3 regions of the Paenibacillus sp. FSL W7-1088 genome follow, and region 2 is predicted to be linked to each of the others. Evidence: predicted binding sites of a transcription regulator. Region 2 holds the regulator's gene; each other region holds the start of a gene.
What was found. The regulator LexA, encoded in region 2, represses DNA repair genes until DNA is damaged. The targets are predictions, from matches to a motif close to CGAACATATGTTCG.

Region 1: recA (recombinase RecA) is a predicted target of LexA. The motif match lies at 906-919, and genes of this name have one in related genera.
Region 3: addB (helicase-exonuclease AddAB subunit AddB) is a predicted target of LexA. The motif match lies at 1,295-1,308, and genes of this name have one in related genera.

What each region holds. Positions count from the first base shown of each region.
Region 1 is NZ_CP150216.1:2,682,087-2,684,364, forward strand. Features, by position in the region: gene MKY42_RS12345 (competence/damage-inducible protein A) at 1-749, shown strand, start outside; gene recA (recombinase RecA) at 989-2,053, shown strand.
Region 2 is NZ_CP150216.1:4,396,841-4,399,118, forward strand. Features, by position in the region: gene MKY42_RS19660 (DUF896 domain-containing protein) at 1-124, opposite strand, end outside; gene MKY42_RS19665 (LysM peptidoglycan-binding domain-containing protein) at 221-598, opposite strand; gene lexA (transcriptional repressor LexA) at 904-1,530, shown strand; gene MKY42_RS19675 (aldehyde dehydrogenase) at 1,641-2,278, opposite strand, start outside.
Region 3 is NZ_CP150216.1:5,180,839-5,183,116, forward strand. Features, by position in the region: gene addB (helicase-exonuclease AddAB subunit AddB) at 1-1,229, opposite strand, end outside; gene MKY42_RS23390 (class I SAM-dependent rRNA methyltransferase) at 1,693-2,278, opposite strand, start outside.

The sequences.
Region 1 (2,278 bases), 1.7 Mb from region 2:
AGCATGTACTGACAGAAGAAATGCCGATCTACTCAAAAATGCTGAAGTTTGCAGGCATCGGCGAATCGGCATTGGAAGACCGACTCCTAGATCTGATTGATACACAGACAGATCCTACCATTGCTCCTTATGCAAGTGAGGGAGAAGTTACGGTACGTGTATCTACAAAGGCTCCAAGTGAGAGTGAGGCAAAGCTGAAGCTGGATGCAATGGAAGTTCAGATTCGGGAACGATTGCCAGAGCATCTCTACGCGAACGAGGATGTGCCTATAGAGTACACAATTGTTACTATGATGTCTGATATGGGTCTGACCCTTAGCGCGGCTGAGAGCTGCACAGGAGGGCTGGTCATGCAGAGTCTGACATCAGTTCCTGGCAGTGCGTCGATGCTTAAGGGCGGAATTGTATGTTACTCCAATGAAATTAAGGAAAAGCTGCTCCATGTGCCGCATTCCTATCTGGAAGGTGAAGATGCACCGGGCGCAGTGAGTCCGGAAGTGGCTAAAGTGCTCGCAGAGCAGATTCGCATGATTGGGGATGCGGACTTCGGTCTGTCGGTTACAGGTGTTGCGGGTCCGGGTTACTCCGAACGCAAACCGCCAGGACTTGTCTTCATCGCTCTGGCAGAGCGTGGTAAAGAGACAGAAATTCATGAACTGCGCATTAATGGTAATCGGGAGACGGTTCGGATCCGTTCAGCGAAAGCGATTCTTTATCGTTTGTGGCGCAAGCTTGTGGAGATGGACTAGTTCACAGCTCGGATTGCATTTACCAAGGCAAGCAAGTATAATAAAGGAAGACGGAAGAACCGTAAAATCAGGCTTTACAGCCTTGTTTACGGTTCTTTTTTCTGTTTAATGGAAAGTTTCCTTGAGGAAGAGGCGCCTCGGCCTTCACAAAAAAAACGAATGTATGTTCGAAAAAAAGCTTGGCAAACGTGTTAAAACAAGGTATCATTATATTATAAACAGTAAAGGGTGTGAGCTTATTGTCAGACCGTCGTGCCGCGCTTGATATGGCGCTCCGTCAAATAGAGAAGCAATTTGGTAAAGGATCCATCATGAAACTGGGTGAGTCTACTCACATGCAAGTGGAAATAATCCCCAGCGGTTCCTTGGCTCTGGATATTGCATTAGGAACAGGCGGCTTGCCTAAAGGCCGTATTGTTGAAATATATGGACCAGAATCCTCCGGTAAAACAACGGTAGCGTTGCATGCGATTGCTGAAGTACAACGGGTGGGTGGACAAGCTGCATTTATCGATGCAGAGCATGCTCTTGACCCGCAATACGCAAGCAAACTGGGTGTTAACATTGATGAGTTGCTTCTGTCCCAGCCAGATACGGGTGAGCAAGGGCTTGAAATCGCAGAAGCGCTTGTACGTAGTGGCGCTGTCGATATTGTCGTTATTGACTCAGTTGCTGCATTGGTACCAAAAGCGGAAATTGAAGGCGAAATGGGGGATTCCCATGTCGGTTTGCAAGCACGTCTGATGTCTCAGGCGCTGCGTAAACTGTCTGGTGCAATCAGCAAATCCAAAACCATCGCAATCTTTATCAACCAGCTTCGTGAAAAAGTCGGTGTTATGTTTGGTAACCCGGAGACAACACCTGGTGGTCGTGCCCTGAAATTCTATTCTACAGTACGTCTGGATGTACGTCGTATTGAGAGTATCAAGTCAGGCAATGACATCACGGGTAACCGTACCCGTATCAAAGTTGTGAAAAATAAAGTGGCACCACCGTTTAAACAAGCGGAAGTGGACATTATGTACGGTGAAGGTATTTCGAGAGAAGGCAGTATCATTGACATTGGTACAGAGCTGGACATCGTTAACAAAAGTGGTGCGTGGTATTCTTACGAAGGTGAGCGTTTAGGTCAAGGACGTGAGAACGCGAAGCAGTTCATGAAAGAGCATGCAGATATTGCTCAAGTAATTGAACAAAAAATTCGTGAAGCCAGCAACCTGACTACTGCAGTTCCTGCACCTACGACTGAAGATCAACAAAAAGAAGCGGCAGAAGAGCAAGAATTATTTGAAATTAACGAGTAATCCTCTGGATTCCGTACTTATCTGATTGAGCTTGGCTCGATCTAGCTAAGAAGGGTCCAGTGTGTGCTCGCGCTGTCCAACAGCCTCTGTCCGAATGGGCAGGGGCTGTTGGTATGATTACTATTAGTGAGAGGCCGGACATTGTTTCCGGCCTTTTGTATTAGTATCTGATATTTCTTTTGAAATACGTTAAACGTATGAGGTTTAGATGGAAGGGGAGACCGA
Region 2 (2,278 bases):
GAATGTTATTCAAATAGATTTCTCTAAGCTTGGCACGTTCAGCGAGCTCTTCCTCTGTCAATCCAGTAGATTTTTGCTTGCGAGCCAATTCATTAATACGTGCTACCAGACTATCTATATCCAAGCTTGTCCCCTCCAAAAATACAAAGTCATATTAACTTTGACATGATAAGGGCAGCTTGTCAAGCTGACACGCATTAATGCGTGTGAATATGCAGTTTTATTGTGTGAATTGAGGCAGTATTAAGACTTGCCCCACTTGTATTGAAGTTGATCCAAGTTGATTGACTTTCTTAATTGCTTCTATATATATACGTGTATCCATTGTTTCCGGTTTGTGATTCAATGATATACTCCATAGTGTATCTCCTTGTGAAACTGCTATCTTCCCGCCAGGCAACAGATCATTTTCATTACCAGCAAACACTGTCAATACTGTACTGCATCCAACCAGTATAATTAAGCTTACGATTATTAATTTCAAGACCCATGTTGGGACATTACCTTTTGCAAAAACCTTCTTAAAATTCCTTATGTTCGTTTCAACCACTTCTGAATGCACCGGTTCGTAAATGCTTTGATAAGTAGAATATCTCATTAAATATCGACCTCCAAACGTTTGTTCCTATCCGTTGAAATCAATATAACACGAACACTTGTTTTGTACAATAACTTTTTAGAACAATTGTTCGCTTTTTTTTGTAACATCCTACATTCCATTATCTTTCTTCTATTGTATGGGAACTGTCATTTGCAGTATTTGATTAGACTAAAAGAAATTTTTCATCTTAATTTGCAAAAAAACATTGATTTTATGGCATTTTATTTAGAACTTATGTTTGTACGAACGGAGGTTCTATGTTATAATTTTCCCAAACGTTACTAAAATGGGGTTGATACGGTATGTCGAAGATATCCAGCAGGCAACAGGCTATTCTGGAGTTTATACGCAATGAAGTCCGGTTGAAGGGGTATCCTCCTTCCGTACGCGAAATTGGTGAGGCCGTTGGGTTGGCTTCCAGCTCTACAGTACATGGACATCTGGATCGTTTGGAGAAGAAAGGTCTGATTAGACGCGACCCAACCAAACCAAGAGCCATTGAACTTCTCAGCCAGGAAGAGTCAGAGCATTCACATCAGTTTGCTCACAGCGTTGCTCGCATTCCAGTCGTGGGTAAAGTTACTGCAGGGGTTCCAATCACAGCAACAGAAAATATCGAAGATTACTTCCCTCTTCCTACGCATTATGTAGGCGATCAGAAAGTATTTATGCTTTCGGTCGTGGGTGACAGTATGGTTGAAGCAGGCATTGTTAACGGAGACTATGTTATTGTACGTCAGCAGCAAACTGCGGATAACGGCGACATCGTAGTAGCCATGACTGAAGACGATGAAGCAACGGTAAAAACGTTCTACAAAGAAAAAGATCATATTCGTCTTCAACCGGAAAATTCGACTTTTGAACCGTTGCGTTTGAAACACGTTAGCATCCTCGGCAAAGTCATTGGCCTTTTCCGTGATATTCATTAATATGTATTGATGTTGTTCAGATGTTTCACAATAAGATACTTAAAGAGGTTGTCCCGTTCCGGGACAACCTCTTTTTTCTACATATTACTTATATTATTCTACGTTAACGACTATTCGCTGCGTCTAAGAATGCTCTTATGATGAGAGAACACATCAAAACTCTGATGACCATGGTAAGAACCCATTCCACTTTCTCCTACGCCGCCGAACGGAAGATAATGTGATGTCATATGAGACAATGTGTCATTAATACAACCACCACCAAAAGAAACTTGATTCAGAACCTGATTCTGCAGATTATCATTTTGCGTGAAGAGGTATAATGCCAGTGGTTTTGGACGGCGAACAATCTCATCTAGCATCGGGTTAAGATCAGTATACTTAAACACAGGAAGGATTGGACCAAAGATCTCCTCTTGCATCACTGGGGATTTCCAATCCACTTCCCCCAGTACTGTTGGTTCAATGAGCAGCTGATCACGTTCAGATCGTCCACCAATCATTGCTTTGCCATCTTGGAGTAACACCGCTAAACGATCAAAGTTACGTGCGTTGACAATGTGCGGAAAATCAGCATTTTGCAACACATCGTCTCCAAATTTGTCCTGAATTTCTGCACCGATCAATTCCACTAATTTGTCATGTACATCCTCATGTACAAGCAAATAGTCAGGAGCGACACAGGTTTGCCCAGCATTCAGAAATTTACCACGAACAATGCGCTGAGCCGCCAGCTTCAAATCCGCAT
Region 3 (2,278 bases), 780 kb from region 2:
GTTTTTACACAGCGAAATACATCCTCATAACGCCAGCGACGGCGAACGATATCGAGTGCTGAACGAATAAATTCCGATAATGGATGATGTAGTTCATTTCTTCTCCGATCCAGAAAGACAGGCACGCCATAGTCCCTGAATAGGGGCTCAGCAATGTCGGCATATGTATCCAACTGACGAACAAGCACTGCCATATCTCGATAACGCGCACCTTCATCTTGCGCCAGACGACGCATCTCACGAAGTGCTCCTTCCATCTCAGCCCGGCGGTTCTCAGCAGCGTAAAGTCGGACACCTGCATCACGCCCCTCACTCTTCCAGCGAACTCTGCGATCAAAGCCAGCCTCCAAATGGGCCAGTCCAGGACTGCCCTCATATCTCGGCAAAACTTCCGGTTGAAGCACCGTTGTCTCATTAAGGACACCCAGATCCTCGGCCATGCCTTTGAGACGTGCGTATGCACTTGCTGTGGGATGGAACAGTTCCAATTCTCCTGGAAGTGCGCCGTGGTCGTATGCATGATCCAACGTCAATGCAATTGTAACGGAAGAAGCTTGCAGCATCAGTCTTCCAATGACACTCATTTCCTGCGGGGTAAATCCCTGAAATCCATCGATCCAGATCTCTGCATCTTGCAGCAACCTACTCTCCGGCAATCGCTCTGTCAGTTCAGTCAACGTGTCTTCATCATCGATATATAGTTCGGTTAATTCCTTTTCATAGTCACGGTATATAAGAAGCAAGTCATGCAGCTTGTCTCCCAGAATCGGTGCAGAAGAGGAAGTATTCATTGCGGAAAGTCCTTCTTCCAGTGAAGTAGGGTCAAGTTCATAACGTTTAAACTCACTGTATAAATCATTTAAATCTCCTATAAATCCCAGCTGACTGCCCGATGCTCCAAACAGCTTCAATTCTTCCTTACGACGCTGGAGCACTTTGTAGAGCAGCATTTTTTTGCCTTCAGCTCCAATGGGAATACGGGCAGAACCACCTGCCTCCTGCATGACCCGATAGGCCAATCGGCGAAAACCAAGCACTTCAGCACGCATGGTACCTTTAATAGCACCAGAAGAAACCAGCGACTGTTCGGTTCGAAACGAACTCTGTTCCGGGACTAGCAGAATCAGTGGTTTACCTTGTGGTTCCTTTTGAAGCAGGGATGTGATTTCCCGGGTAATCAGCGCACTCTTGCCGCTGCCTGCCCGGCCAATAACAAAGCGTACGGACATGTTTAATCCTCCAAACCATCACGAACAAGATTTTAATTCCCAGTATAACATATCTGACTTGGTTCGGAACATACGTTTGCCACTATCCGGCAATTCCAGAGAGCTTTTGCATGAGCATAGCAAAAAGGGGATATCCCATAAGTCATGAATATGACAGAGGACATCCCTTGTTAGCGTTATTTTGTACTAATGAACCTGAGACACGCTATGCGCTCCCATTAGCCCAGATCTAAGATCTAACGAATCACAGAGACGTTATTTCGGCGATTCGATCCATTTTTTATGTTTTGACACCGTTTGATGACGGAATAGCGTGACTGAGGTTCGTTAAATCTGGCAACCGTTGATAATCCACCTGTTAAGATGTGATAGGTTCGTTAGCGCATGGAGCGAAGTGGAATTCCTTTTGAGACAGCCCCTCTTTGCCAAAATAGATGAACGATCCAATACTGATATCGCTCGATTAATTCTTTTTGCTGCGTACTTCGAAGATGGCAAATTTCAGGTAATGACCTTCGTCTACCCCCAAAATTTGTGGGTGATCCTTACCAGCTGCTTTCCAGTCGATTAGACGAAGCACTTTGCCTGCATCCTCGGCTGCATCCGCAATGGTTTCCAGGAAGAGATCCGGACGCATGTGGTATGAACAGCTTGCCGTTACCAAATACCCGCCCTCATTCACCAGTTTCATTCCTTGCAGATTGATGTCCTTATATCCACGGCATGCGCCTTTGACTGCTGATTTCGTTTTGGCAAAGGCTGGTGGGTCGAGGATGACCACATCAAATGTTTTGCCACCGGCTGCTAGCGCTTTGGACGTATCCACTTTCTGTTCGCCAGCACGTGCACGTACGTTACGCTCATCGAGGCCTTTCACCTGCTCACGCAAGTATTGGAATGCATCCGCAACGACAAATTCAACCCGGTCTGTAAACCCGTTCAGTTCTACGTTGGTACGTGCACTTTCAATCGCATGCTCTGAGATATCCAGGCAGGTTACTTTTTTGGCTCCATATTTGCAGGCGTTCAATGTGAAGCTGCCGGTATGG